2 linked regions of the Terriglobus albidus genome follow. The protein of the gene in region 2 binds, or shares a complex with, the protein of the main gene of each other region. Links are inferred from orthologs where the notes say so. Each region holds a gene or a part of one and is shown on either strand. Other genes may lie near its edges.

Region 1 (7,343 bases), 190 kb from region 2 along the record:
CAGCGACTTCTTCGCCATCCTGCTCAGCTTTGTGGCCGTCTACTTTCAGGCGAAGCCGGCCACGGACGAAAAGACCTTCGGTTACCAGCGCGCCGGAGTTCTGGCTGCCTTCGTCAATGGCCTCACCCTGATCGTGATTGCCATCTGGATCGGCCTTGCCGCCGTCGGACGGCTCTACCGGCCAGTCGATGTACAGCCGGGAATCATGATGACGGTCGCCGCCTTCGGCGTGGTGATGAATGGCGTCATCGCGCTGCTGTTGTGGCGCGTGGGCCGTGATCTGAATCTGCGCTCGGTCTTCCTGCATATGATGGGCGACGCTCTGTCGACGGCCGCTGTGATCGTCGGAGGTGCGGCCATTGCCTGGACCGGTCTGCGCTGGATCGATCCTGTCCTGTCGATTGGTATTGCCGCCATGATCCTGTGGTCGAGTATCGGCATTGTGCGCGAGACCCTGAACATCCTGTTGGAAGGCACGCCGCGCAATCTCTGCCTGGCCGATGTCCGCGAGGCGATGCGTGATATCCCGGGAGTACGCGATGTGCATGATCTGCACGTCTGGAGCCTGGGCTCGCAGAGTTATGCCCTGGCCAGCCACGTTACGGTTGGCGATGTACCGATGCAGGACCAGGCCGGCATCCTCGATGGCATTCGGGGCGCCTTACGCCGCAACTTCCACATCACCCATACGACGATTCAGTTCGAGATGGAGTGCTGCCCGCGCGCGGAAGAGAATTGCTGCGCACCTCCGGAAGAAGCGCACCACGAGTGCGATCATACCCACGCGCACTAGGTCGATCCGGAATCAGTAGTTTTTACGTTGTGATCCTGAACGCAGTGAAGGACCTGCTTTGTCATTTCGTAGTAGCGGAGAAATCTGCTTCTCCACGCAGACTTTTTGGTGCCGAAAGTAGTATCGCGCGTAGCGCGATGTCCATTCCTCGCTTTCAGCGAGGAATGGAAGAACAAGCAGATCCTTCGCTACGCTCAGGATGACAAAAAAAGAGGGTACCTAAATCGGCTGATAATACCGCTCTTTCGGTGCGGCGCAGGCTCGGCATAAGATCTCGCCTTCGCCTTCTCCAACTACGAAGCGGTCATAGTTGATACCTTCTCCGCATTGCGCACAAGCGACGCGCTCTCCCTTGTACCCGGGAAACTCCTTCGGCGGCAGGTACACCGAGACCCACTCCTCGCTGAACAGCTCTGCTTCCGGCATCTCGCGATAGGCCAGCATCTGCTGCGCGTTCTTCGGCTCGACGTCGGGATAGAGTTCCTTTGCCCGCTGCTTGCTGCTCTCCAGCGCGCAGACGCGAATCGCTTTGTAGCGGTCTTCACCCAAAGGCAGGGAGAGATCGGCAAAGGTTGCGGCCATCTTGCCGTAGTCCACTGGTTTGAGGGCTCGCTTGCCCAACCGGCAACCGGTGACGACACCGATCGCGTCAGTGGCGCAGCGATCGATCTCGACCCAGGTCACCAGCCGCTTGCGATCTTTGCCGCGTGGCTCGTCGATACCCAGACGGGCACAGGCCAGCATTGCCATACGCACACCGAGAATCTGCCCGGCACAAAGATGCCCGTGCGCGACCTCAGCCTCCTTGAGCAACTCATCTAGGGTCAACATGGCTTAATGGTGCCGGGTTCCACTGGCAAAATACAAGGTGGTCCTTCTGGGAGCGAGAAGTCCTTTTTTCTCCGTATCTTCGCTGGTAACAAGATAGGTCCCCTGTGGAAACCGTCCCCAGTTTTCCGCAAACTTTGCGACTAGGGGATTAACCACGGAGTAATATCAACCCTATAAGGGCAGCGGACGCGAGCCGCAGTCAAACACGCGTACGAACGAAAGGAAACAGGATTCACCATGTGGAAACCGAACCAGCCCGGCAACGTGCCCACCTCAACCCCCGAACCAATTCGTCCGACCACGCCAGCGACCGGCTATGAACCGGCAGCGGCGCGGACACCCGCTGCTTCTTCTTCTTCTCCTGCTGCCGCCAATACCGGCGAGCAGGCTACGATCGGCAAATCCCTCGTCGTCAAGGGCGAAGTCTCCGGCTCGGAGAGCTTGTTCATCGACGGCAAGGTGGAAGGTGCCATCAATCTGCCGGGGAACCGTGTAACGATTGGCCGTAACGGTCAGGTAGCCGCAAACATCAGCGCGCGCGAAATCGTCGTGCTGGGTAAGGTGCGGGGCAATTGCCAGGCCAGTGATCGCGTGGAAATCCGCAGCGAAGGTTCGCTGACCGGCGATGTGATCGCCGCCCGCATCAGCATCGAGGACGGCGCCTTCTTCAAAGGCGGCATCGACATCCGCAAGCCCGGTGGCCAGGATGCCAAGGGCAGCCCGGCGATCGTCGAGAAGGCCGAACCGGTTGCGGCAGAAGCCTAACCCGGATCGTTTCCCAGATCACTCCTCAGATCTGCACGGTTGCAATACACAAGAAAGCCCCGCTCTCAGCGGGGCTTTTTCGTGTCTGTTCGCTCTATTGATTCGGGGGTCGGAAACCTCGTCAGCCGACGCGGCGTTCTTCCAGAATCGAATCGAGCAGACCGGCCAGCGAATCGGCGCGGTTGCGTACTGTTGTCGAGGTCTCTTCCACGCTGCCCTCAAGCTCTGAGTAACGGCCGCGTGCCTGTTCCAATTCATCGGCGATATTCAGTGCGGCCAGAACAGCGACACGCAGAGAATCTACGGTTGCGCCATGCGAGGCAACGGCGCGCATCTTCGCATCGACCAATGCAGCCAGGCGCTCGATGTACTGCGGATCGGTACCGCGCAGATTGTAGATCTGCCCATAGATATCAACACTGACGGCCTGGGGGACTTCTGCCATCGTTCCTCCTACAGTGTCTCGAGCTGCTCGAGCAGCTTCTCCATGCGTCCGCGCACGTTCTCGCGCTCACCCTTCAGGCTCTCGACCTGCGTCTGAACGTCCTGGGTCTCCATCTGCTGCAGCTCGAGCTGTTCGCGCAACGACTGCAGTTGCTGCGTGAGTTGCGCGACCTTCGCCTCGGCGGCGGCGCGCTCTTCGCGCTCCTTGCGGACAATCTCAACGGCACGGAGCACCTTCTGTTCGAGTGCCTGCAGTTCATCAACGGTTACGGTGGTTGCGGTGGTGCTCATAGCTGAAAATCTACCTCTTCTGGGCGAAGTATAGCCTTCGCGCGGGTGAATATGCGGCTGGAAATCCACAACCTGGGGAATCTGGCTTGGCACCCCAGGCTGTCACTCAACTCCGGACTGACAGGAATTGGATGACACGCGCTATGCACGCAGTTTTCCGCCAAGCCCTTCCAGCGTTTTGATGATCTCGGCTGACCAGCCCGTCAGCTCTTCGTCGCGCAACGTGCGCTCCTGCGACTGGAAGACAACACGGGTCAGCAGGGAATAGTGCCCGGCAGCGACAGCCTTGCCCTTCGCATCGCGGAAGATCTCCTCCGGGGCCACTCGCAACAGTTCGGTGTTGTCGAGCCCGTAGATCGCCGATTCTACTGTTGCCCATGTCACGGCATCCGGGAAGACAAACGAGAAGTCGCGTTCGACCGCCTGATAACGCGAGATTTCATGCGCTACCGGCGTGCGCAATGGGAAAGCGAAGAGCTTCGCCAGATTCACCTCGGCCAGCCACACCGGCTGCCGCAGCTTGCGCTTGCCGGCTTCTGCAGAAGAGAGTTCTCCCAACACGGCCACAATCTGGCCTTCGATGGAGATGGTGGCCCCGCGGCCTGGCTCGACCCACGATGGCAGGTTCGCCTGCGCATACACATGCGCCGGAATGCGGAAGCGAGCAAACAGCTTCTCGATCGCGCCCTTCAGCTCGTAGAAGAGAGCATCGGCCTCGCTTACAACTGCGGTGGCACGGGCTCCGCCGGTTGCTCCCAGAGAGAGTGACGGCTCTTCGACGACCGTTGTCGTGGATCCGGTGAAGCGTGTGCCCATCTCATAAAGCCGCACGTCGTTCACATCGCGATTCAGGTTCGTCGCCAGCATGGTCACCATGCCTGGCAGCAGCGAGGGACGCAGGTTACCGGCCTCTTCATTCAGCGGATTGCCCATCGGCACGCCGCCACCGGCGAAGGTTTGCGAATCGGCATCAGAGGCAAAGGTACTGGAGATCGCTTCTGTGAAACCCGCTGCAAGCAATGTTGACCGGACTGCGCGCTCCGGAGCCTCGTAGGGCAGCTCTACCACTCCACCGGAGAACGACGGCAGCGTGTTTTCGAAACGGTTGTAGCCATACACGCGAGCGACCTCTTCGATCAGGTCGATCTCGCGCTCAAGATCAAGCCGCCACGAGGGAAGCGTTACCGCATAAGCGCTATCGCCGGCAGGAGCCAGGACGCAGCCGAGGGCACGCAGATACTGCTCCACGACACAGGCGGTAATGCCTTGGCCATCGGTTGTTGAGCCAAGCAGGCGCTGTACTTCGCTTGCCGCCAACGCAATGGGAGGGCGTTTCGCCGTCTTTGCCTCGATCTCCGGAATCAAAACGTCGGTCATGGCTCCGGTCAGGGTGCCGCCGCAGAACTGTACAAGGAGCTTCGAGACCAGGGCATTGGCCGCCGGAGCAGCTGCGATATCCGCACCGCGCTCGAAACGATGCGAGGCATCCGTATGCAGACCGTGACGGCGAGAGCTGCGGCGGATGCTCGACGGATCGAACCACGCAGCCTCTACCAGAATGTTCTTCGTCTCTTCCGTGACGCGCGAGTCCCAGCCGCCCATTACGCCGGCCAGACCAAGGGCCTTCTTCTCGTCGGCGACGACCAGGTCATCGGCTTCCAGCACCTTATCGGTTCCGTCCAGCAGCTTGATGGTCTCGCCTTTGCGGGCAGTACGCACCACAATGGCGCCCTCGATCTTGTCGAGGTCGAAGACGTGGGTCGGGTGGCCCATCGCCAGCCAGGTGTAGTTGGTAATGTCGACCGCGTTCGAGATCGGCTTCTGCCCCAGCGCCGCAAAACGCGAGGCGATGTCGCCATCGGTCGCCTTGACGGTGACGCCGCGAATTACCTGGGCTGTAAAGCGTCCGCACAGGTCTTTGGCCTCAATGCGGACCGGGTGAGACTCACCGGCAGCTGGTGCAGGCAGCGCCAGATCCAGAGGCAACAGCGGAACGTCATAGATAGCTGCTGCTTCACGGGCTACGCCGTAATGGTTCATCGCATCCACACGGTTGGTGGTGATGTCCATCTCGAACAGAGAGCCATTGTCGTCGTTCAGTTCGAAGACACCCTCGACGGCGATGCCGCGCAGGGTCAGGTCATCGGCCAGTTGACGGTCAGAGACAGTGAGCGCAGGAAGGTAGGAGCGGAGCCAGTTGGAGAGGATCTTCATTGCCAGGGTACTGGCAATAGTCTATCGAACCTAAGGCCTGTGACCGTCTGAGAACGGGGCGTATCGGCAAATTCGGTTAAGCCACTACCTTCGTTGCCCTATTCGTCGCAGTTTTATCGCGAAGGGCGGGTATCGCCCTGGGAGCGACCGCTTTTTGTGATCCCAAAGGGATCTGCTTTTCGGAGTCTGCCCGGGTGAGAGGCCTCGGTAGAAAAGCAGATTTCTCCGCTAACGCTCCGAAATGACAAACAAAAAAATGTCTAGCTCTAGACTCGTCTCAGTAATAGTCCGCGCACGACATGTAATACCCGCACTGGTCGCAGATCAGCTTGCACCGCCGGCTGGTAAGGCGCGCCGAGCACGTTGGACAGTACACTTGGTGGTGTTCGCCGGGCAGCGGGCAGCTCTCCGTATCCTCGGCGGCCGTCTCAACCGTTTGTTCAGGTTGCGTCTGCATGGCAGGAGCATACACCTGCAACGCGAAAAAAATCGCAGCATCTAACCCGGTACAAGGAGAAAGAATCGATGGCTATCGCAGATCGCACCGCAACCGCGGTATGGAAGGGTGGATTGAAGGACGGCAGCGGCGTTATCTCGACGCAGAGCGGCGTTCTCAAGGATCAGGAGTACTCGTTCGTTACGCGCTTTGAGAACAAGCCCGGCACCAACCCTGAGGAGCTGATCGCCGCCTCCCATGCCGGCTGTTACTCCATGGCTCTCTCGGCTGAGTTGACCAAGAACAACACCCCGCCGGCCTCAATCGACACCACCGCGAAGGTTACCCTCGACATGGTGAATGGCGCACCTACGGTCAACAAGATCCTGCTCACCGTCAAGGCCAGTGTCCCCGGTCTTGATGCCGCGAAGTTTCACGAGATCGCAGACGGCGCTAAGAAGAACTGCCCCATCTCGCGGCTTCTTGCCGCTGCCGAAATCACCCTCGACGCCACTCTTCTGTAAACCAGGTTTAAACAAAAATCCCCGCTCCGTGGGGCGGGGATTTTTAATGCTTTCCGTTACCGGACGCGGACTCCGAAACTGACGCCCGGGCGGTAGTAGTAGGGCGGAGGTACCGGCCGCACATACACCGGACGCGGAGCGTAGTAGACAGGTCTCGGACCGTAGTAGCCATAAGGCCGGTAGCCATAGGGGCGGTAATAACCGCCATAGTAAGGCCGGTAATAAGGCGGCGGAACCGGACGAGCCACAACTACGGGCCCGCCAATTTGAACACCAACCGCAACCTGGGCTTCACTCTTCTGCGGGGCCGCCACGAATATCGCACCGGCCACCGCCGCACCGGCAATCCACCTGGAAACTGTCTTCAGAGCACTCATCGCATTTACCTCCTGCGTACATCGGGTTGAACGGCGAACTTCGCTTTGTGTTGCGCGCAACCTTTCAAAAAATCCCGGGTCGCTACTGTAAGTTGCTGATTTAAAAGAAGAAAAATACGGGGCGGGAAACGTACGCCCGCCCCGGGTGGAAGATCTTTCAACTAGCGGCGTCCGTAGCCGTATCCGTAGCCGTGGTCACGGTCGAAGCCGCGTCCACGATCATGGTCATAGTCCCGACGGTAGTCACGGTCGTAGTGGCGTTCGCGCTCCCAACGCTCATGCTCCCAATGCTGGCGACGGCGCCAGTCGTCGCGGTAGTAGCCGTTATAGCCGTTGTAGTAGCCACCGTTGTAGGCATACGCATACGGATACGCAGGCTCCGCGACTACGACGGGACCTCCGACCTGCACACCGAACGAGACATGCTGCGCCTCAGCCTTGTGTGAGAGACCGAAGAACATCACGGCAGCCATTGCCGCTCCGCCAATCCACTTCGTTGCCGACTTGATCGTATTCATATGCGGTAACCTCCGCCTTACGTTCTGCTCAAACGCGCTTTGTCGCGCCTTGTTTCGCGCAACAAACATGGTGGCCACGGGTTGCGGGCAAGCTGCGTCGGATAGGCAACAGAAAAGGGAGCCCGAAGGCTCCCTTTTCCGTTGCTGGCT
Region 2 (7,324 bases):
TTCTCGGGGCCTGCAAGATCGATCGTCGTATTCCGTGGCGCTGCGGTCACGATCTTTGCGAGAGCCGCTGCAACATCGTCGGCGGCGATGGGTTGCATGGTCGTAGATGAGAGATTCACTACACCGTCCTCAGTCGACGCTCCTGCGATCATCTCCACGAACTCGAAGAACTGTGTTGCCCGCACGATGGTGTACGGTATCCCGCTCGTTTTGATGGCGTCTTCCTGAGCAACCTTGCCGGGCATATAGCCGCTTCCGGGCATCCTGTCGGCGCCCACTACGGATAATGCGACGTGATGCTTCACCCCGGCTGCCTTCTCGGCCTTGGTGATGTTTGCCGCCGTGGTCGTGAAGAACTCCATGACCTGCTTCGGATCGAAGGTTGGGGGATTCGTAAGTTCCACCACGACATCGGCGCCTTGGAGTGCCTGCGCCAGGCCTTCTCCGGTCAGAGCATTCACGCCGGTGCTGGGTGAGGCCGGAACGGCCTGGTGACCTTCCTGGTTGAGAATTGCAATCAGCTTTTTGCCGATCAGTCCGCTGCCGCCAATGACTACGATCTTCATCTCTGTCTCTCCTCTGCCAGCCATGACTGGCGAGGGGTCAGTTTTGTGACAGGGTGGATGAAATTCTTTCCAGCTTGGCCGGGTTCATGACCCACATCACCTGGTGAACGCCCTCCGCCGAGGCTTCGAGGCGGATAACAGCGTACGGATCTTGCCCGCGAAGCAGGAGCGCGGCGGGTTCTCCGTTGACTTCCAGGCGTTTGACGGTAATTCCCGGCCAGAGCTTCTGACCGAAGAAGGCGATGACCTGTGCGACACGTTCGCGGCCGAGGACTGGCACCCTGGCTGCCGTCACTACGCCGCCGCCGTCGGCGAAAGAGATGATGTCCGCGGTGAAGAGCCTTTCCAGCGCGGCGGTGTCTCCGTTCTCGGCGGCGACGAGGAAGGATTCCAGCAACTGTTCCTGCTGTTCGCGGGAGACGAGCTGATGCCGCTCGGTGGCGAGGTGTTTCCGGGCGCGGGTGACCAGTTGGCGGCAGTTGGCCTCGCTGGTTTCGAGCACCTGGGCGATCTGCTCATAGCCGTAGTCGAAGGCCTCGCGCAGGACATAGGCGGCGCGTTCAGCGGGCTTCAGCTTTTCCAGCAGAAGCAGCACAGCCATCTCCAGGGCCTCGCCGCGCTCTGCCCCCAGGTAGGGATCCTGCGAGGTGTCCACGGGCTCCGGGAGCCACGGCCCGATGTAGGTTTCGCGTTGCATGCGTGCCGAGTTCAGGGCGTCGATGGCAAGGCGGGTGACGGTAGTTGCGAGAAAAGCTGCGGGCTCGCGAACCTGGGAGTGGTCGACCGACTGCCAGCGCAGCCAGGCGTCCTGGACTACGTCTTCGGCTTCAGCCGCTGAGCCCAGCATGCGATAGGCAATGCCGAACAGGCGCGGCCGTGAGGCCTCAAAGGCTGCGAGATCTCCGGTCGGCGCAAACTGCATGCAAGGGCATTGTATAAACTCAAATTCTCACGGAGAAACCTCTGCCCCATGAAGCAAGCGCTCGCTCTCTCTCTTCTTGCCGGAACGCTGGCTGCCCAAACCGCAACCACCAAGCCATTGCCGCCTGCGGTCGAAGCAGCGGAGAACACTGTCTCGGCTGACTCGATTCGTGCCTTCGATCAGTTCCTTGCCGATGATCTGTTAGAGGGCCGCTATCCCGGCCAACGCGGCGGCGAGCTTGCGGCGAAGTTTATTGCGACACAGTTCGCCAGCTATGGTCTGCGTCCCGGCGGCGACAACGGCACCTACTTCCAGCAGGTGGACTTCACCAGTGTTAAGTCCGATCCGGCGAAGACGACCTTTACGCTTGTTCCAAAATCCGGTGCTCCGATGCCGCTGCGTTTTGCGGAGGACTTCGTCGTCTTCAACTCGAAGCTCGAGCCGCAGGCAGCCATCGATGCACCTATCGTCTGGGTGGGCTATGGTGTCACCGCGCCTGAGTACAAGTGGGACGACTATAAGGGCGTGGACGTAAAGGGGAAGGTGATTCTCTGCATCGTCAACGATCCCCCGTCGGACGATCCGAAGTTCTTCGGCGGCAAGGGCATGACCTACTACGGCCGCTGGACCTATAAGTTTGAGCACGCCGCGGAGATGGGCGCTGTTGGAGCGTTGATCATTCATCGGACCGATCTGGCAAGCTACGGCTGGGATGTTGTCCGCAACTCCAATACCTCCGAAAAGACTTTCCTGACGCAGGACAAAGATCCGAAGCTTTCGGCGGCGTCGTGGATCCAGCTCGATATCGCGAAGAAGCTTTTTGAGTCAGCCGGCACAACGCTGGATGCAGAGTTTGCCGCCGCAGCCAAGCCGGGTTTCCAGGCGCGCGAGCTGCCGGTTTCGCTGAAGGCGACGGTTGTAAGCTCCGTGCGCCACTTCCAGTCGCCAAATGTGATCGGCGTCTATCCCGGAGTGCTACGCACCGCCCAGGACCAGGCAGTGGTCTACTCCGCGCATTATGACCATCTTGGTGTTAAAGCTGACGCAAAACCCGGTGAGGACGCGATCTTTAATGGCGCTGCGGATAACGGCACGGGGACGGCCATGCTACTGGAGATCGCGCGTGCGGTTACGTCCTCGAAGGTGCTGCCGCCGCACTCCATGGTCTTCGCGGCAGTTACGGCGGAGGAGCAGGGCCTGCTGGGATCGCTCTACCTGGCACAGCATCCCCCTATGCCGCTGGGGCAGATCAACCTGAATCTGAACTTCGATGAGATTCTGCCGCTGGGGATGGGCTCAGAGCTTCATGCAGGGGGTGTGCAGCGCACCAGCTTCTATCCCACGATGGAGGCGGCCGGAAAGAAGTTCGGATATGCGATCCCGGCGCCGCGGCCTGATGTAAGCGGCGGCTACTACCGCTCCGATCACTTCTCTTTCGCGCATGCGGGCGTACCGGCCTTTTCGCTCGGCCAGGGCGGGACCTACAAGGGGCATGACAAGGATTGGGGACGCAAGCAGGCTGAGGTTTTCAATCAGAACGACTATCACAACGTGACTGACAACTTTCGTCCCGAGTGGGACTTCAGTGGCTTGGCGAACTTGTGCCGGCTGGGGATTGAGTTGGGGTATGTGTCACTGACGCAGCCACCGATTACGTGGAATCCGGGAGATGAGTTTGAGGCGGCGCGGAAGCAAAGCTTCGGGAAGTGAATGGTTGAAGAAGGTTCCTCGATTGTTCTAACTGCATTTCGGGATTCAGGTGTAGGTGGTGGAGAAGCAGAGTTCTCCGCTTCCTTCGTCGCTACGAAATGACAAAAAGGAAAACAGTTCGAGCTGACGCTCAAACGTCCCAGAGTGATGGAGGATTGAAAGCGGGTCCTTCGCGATGCTCAGGATGACACATCAAAGCGTTTGACAAAGGAAGAAAGGCCCCGGGTTTCCGGGGCCTTTCCACTATTCAACCATTCAGCAAATCAATCATTCAACCAGTTCGCTATGCGAACTGCTCCAAAAAGCGCATGTCGCCGGAGTAGAACTGGCCGATGTCGCCTACGCCGTAGAGCATCATGGCGATGCGCTCTACGCCCATGCCGAAGGCGAAGCCGGAGAGCTTCTTTGCGTCGTAGTTGACGAAGCCGAAGACGGCGGGGTCGACCATGCCGCAGCCCAGCAGCTCGATCCAGCCGGAGTACTTGCACTTGCGGCAGCCCTTCTGGCCGCAGAACGGGCAGCTGATCTGCACGTCGGCGCTGGGCTCCGTGAACGGGAAGAACGAGGGGAAGAAGCGTGTCTTCACATCCGAACCGAAGAGCGCCTTCATCGCGTGGTCCAGCGTTCCCTTCAGGTCGCTGAAGGTGATGTTGGTATCGACACAAAGTCCTTCGACCTGATGGAAGACCGGCGAGTGGGTGGCATCGGCGGCGTCGTTCCGGTGCACCTTGCCTGGGATCACGATGCGGAGTGGCGGCGGCTGCTTTTCCATGGTGCGAATCTGCACCGGCGAGGTGTGTGTCCGCATGAGCAGGCGCTCGCGCAGCGGCTTGCCTTCCTGGTCGGCGATCACCAGGGTGTCCTGGGTATCGCGCGCCGGGTGGTCCGGAGGGAAGTTGAGGCTTTCGAAGTTGTAGAAGTCGGTCTCGACCTCCGGGCCGGTGCCGACGGAGTAGCCCATTGCCTTGAAGACGCCGACGACCTGCTGCATGGTCTTGACCAGGGGATGCTCCACACCGACGCGAGGGGCGATGCCGGGCAAAGAAATATCGAGGGAAGCCGCTTTCTTGTCACTGCCGGCGGCCGCGCCGCCTTCAAGAGCGGCCCCGATCTCCTGCTTCAACTGGTTGAAGCGCATTCCCAGGGCCTTCTTGGCCTCGACGGGAGCGGTCTTCAGCCATGCATCGCTGACCAGCTTCAGCCGGCCCTGTTTACGGCCCAGCCACTCGAGGCGGAAGTTCTCCACGGCTTCGGGGGAGGCAAGGGTGGCCGCTCCGCGGCGCACCTCGTCCAGCAGGCCGGTGAAGGCCTGGTCCAGCGCAGCTTCGCTGTAGTCGTTCAGTTGCGGAATCAAATCACTCATACGCCGTGTATCAGGATAAATGGCTCCGTTGGGGCGAATGGAAGAATCGAATGATTCAGGTTCCTTCGCTCTCCAGTCAGCCAGGCTGAGTGGAGATTCTGTTCATTCAGCCGCGCCCTAAAGCGGGATGATTGCCGAGAGGATAACGATCAGCATCATGCCGCCAAGGATCAGGCTGCGCCTGTCTTCCAGGGCGTAGACCACGGGATCTTCGTCCAGATCGCCGCGTGAGGCGACCATCCAAAGTCTGCTGACCCACAGGATGATGATCGGGATCAGCAGCCACAGGCGGGTGATGTGCGGATACAGGTTCTGCGCGGTCAGTGAGTTGAGATAGAGCGCCAATACGACGACGGCCGCGTATCCGCTGGCCGCGCCGAAGGTACGCAACTGCTCCAGATCGCTGACTCGGTAACCGCGTCCGGCGGCGTTGTCCTTTTCGCGGGCGCGCAGATTTTCCAGCTCTGCAAACCGTTTGGCAAAAGCCAGCGAGAGGAAGAAGAAGATGCTGAAAGCGCCCAGCCAGGTGGTGACCGTAATCCCCGTAGACACTGAGCCAACGACGATGCGTACGGTGTAAAGCATAGAAAGAACGATGACATCCACCAGCATCATGCGCTTCAGCCGGAAGCTGTAGCTGAGTGTCATGGCGGCGTAAATGGCAAGCCATAAAAGGAACTTATGGGGCTGCGGCAACGAGGTAAAGTTCGGAACCGCATGGCAGAGATAGGGGAGTGCAATGGCAAAAAGGACCGAGATCGCCAGGAAACTGGCAATGATGGCGAAACCGGCGCCAACGCTCAGGTCGGCGGCTGCAAAGGGGCGCAGGCGCTTGCGCGGATGCCTACGGTCGACCTCTAAGTCCAATAGATCGTTGATGATGTAGGTCGCCGACGCGCAGAAGCTGAAGCTCAGAAAGGCGACGGTGGCGCCGACAACGGTATTCCAGCGGATCTGGTGCGCCAGCAGCAGGGGCAGGAAGATCAGGACGTTCTTGGCCCACTGGTGGATACGGATGGCCTTGAGGAAGGCCTTCAGCGCCGGTTTCTTGTCCTCGAAGACCCGCACTGGGACGGTGCCGGAGCGCTTCATGGCCACCTTCAAGCGCCCGTGGGGATTGGCGACCATTGGCGTTTCGCATGCGGCCAGCAATTTGGCGTCGGGCAGCGCGTTGCCGATGTAACAGAAACCATCGGGGAACATTTGCTGGAAGGCTGCGAGTTTATTTTTTCCGGCCAGATTTACCTTGCCGTCGCTGGCCAGAACGCCATCAAAGATACCCAAGTGGGCGGCCACGCGGTCGGCTAAAGCCTTTTCGGCGGCGGTCGCCAGATAGATCTGCCGTCCGCGGGCTTTTTCTTCTCGCAGGTACTGGAGAAGGGCATGGTTGTATGGCAGGTGCGCGGCATCGAGCATCACGACGGAGGTGACATTCCGTTTGAATGCGGCTTTGCCCTGGCGCAGCCAGCCGAAGGCCTTCAGAATGCTGCCTGGCGAATGCCGCAGCATGACCATCAGAGCATCATGCAGCGTATCGCTTTTTACGAGAGTTCCATCCAAATCGACACAAAGTGGTACGTCCACTCGCTGGGCTGGAGCGTCTATCGTTTGAAGTTCTACTGGCAAGATCACCGCCTTAGGCTATGGCTCGATTATAAATTCGGGTCAGTTTTGAGAAACCTTCTGCGGGGGTTGTCCGTATTTTGAAGTACGCTTGCACTAGCCCCCAGGACAAATTTCGTATCTCTGTCCGGGGAGATTACCACCCCAACGTTTCAAAGACATCTACATCATCCGGAATAGATTTTAAAGGTCATGACGACTGTACAGAAGCCCGAGCACGAATCGACGCCGGCGCGGCCCGCGCCCGGACACCATGATGCACCGCCTGCGCACGAGGGCCCCAAAAAGGGCAGCGTTCTCCGCAAGATCATCATCGTCCTGGTGATTGCCGCCTTCGTAGGTTTCTGTGTCTGGAAGATCGTGGATAACCGCAAGAATGCGGCGGCCCAGGGGGCTGGCCAAGGTGGACCGGGGGGCGGTCGAGGGGGCTTTGGCGGCCCTGTTGCTGTGGCGGCTGCACGAGTACAGCAGCGCACCATGCCGATCTATTACACGGCGCTGGGAACGGTTACCGCCTATAACACGGTGACCATCCGCTCGCGTGTCGATGGGCAGTTGCTTCGGGTAAATGTGACTGAAGGTCAGCAGGTCAAGCAGGGCCAGCCGCTGATGCTGATCGATCCCGCCCCGTATGAGGCTGCACTGGCTGTGGCCGAGGGCAACCTGGCGCGTGACCAGGCGACGGCAACAAATGCCCGCCAGCAGGCAACACGGTATGACCAGTTGTATGCCGCCGGCGTTGTCAGCCGTGAGCAGGCCCAGGCGCAGGAGGCTGCCGCCGGTCAGGCCGATGGAGCTGTCAAGGCTGACCAGGCCCAGATTCAGACCGCTAAGGTCAACCTGAGCTACACCCGGATCAACTCGCCGATCAATGGCGTGGTTGGTCTGCGACAGGTGGATCCCGGCAATATCGTCTCGGCTGCTTCGACGACCGGGCTGATTGTCATCACTCAGATGCATCCCATCAGCGTGATTTTCACGCTGCCTGAAGATCAGTTGCCTGAGGTATTGAAGCGCACGCGCTCCGGGCAGAAGCTGCAGGTAGAAGCCTACGACCGTTCCAACACGACGTTGCTGTCAAAGGGCTCCCTGCTGACCACTGACAATCAGATCGACACCACTACGGGAACGGCCAAGCTG

The links.
Region 1: the proteins of pheS (region 2) and pheT are in contact, whole or in part, in a crystal structure (PDB 6P24), measured with the Escherichia coli proteins. The link is inferred for Terriglobus albidus from one-to-one orthologs.

Annotation. Positions count from the first base shown.
Region 1 is NZ_CP042806.1:1,361,648-1,368,990, forward strand. Bases 2,803-5,731 are described here. They hold pheT (phenylalanine--tRNA ligase subunit beta), read right to left. Parts: upstream 5,339-5,731; coding sequence 3,266-5,338; downstream 2,803-3,265. Other genes in these bases: FTW19_RS05460 (cell division protein ZapA), read right to left, coding at 2,803-2,834; FTW19_RS05465 (hypothetical protein), read right to left, coding at 2,843-3,124. Also shown: FTW19_RS05445 (cation diffusion facilitator family transporter), read left to right, coding at 1-793; FTW19_RS05450 (FmdE family protein), read right to left, coding at 1,013-1,624; FTW19_RS05455 (bactofilin family protein), read left to right, coding at 1,862-2,389; more of FTW19_RS05460, read right to left, coding at 2,511-2,802; FTW19_RS05475 (OsmC family protein), read left to right, coding at 5,864-6,298; FTW19_RS05480 (hypothetical protein), read right to left, coding at 6,355-6,675; FTW19_RS05485 (hypothetical protein), read right to left, coding at 6,837-7,193.
Region 2 is NZ_CP042806.1:1,169,903-1,177,226, forward strand. What follows is about bases 2,522-5,431. They hold pheS (phenylalanine--tRNA ligase subunit alpha), read right to left. Parts: upstream 4,562-5,431; coding sequence 3,482-4,561; downstream 2,522-3,481. Other genes in these bases: FTW19_RS04800 (M28 family peptidase), read left to right, coding at 2,522-3,198; FTW19_RS04810 (UbiA family prenyltransferase), read right to left, coding at 4,679-5,431. Also shown: FTW19_RS04790 (SDR family oxidoreductase), read right to left, coding at 1-566; FTW19_RS04795 (RNA polymerase sigma-70 factor), read right to left, coding at 604-1,488; more of FTW19_RS04800, read left to right, coding at 1,537-2,521; more of FTW19_RS04810, read right to left, coding at 5,432-6,145; FTW19_RS04815 (efflux RND transporter periplasmic adaptor subunit), read left to right, coding at 6,377-7,324.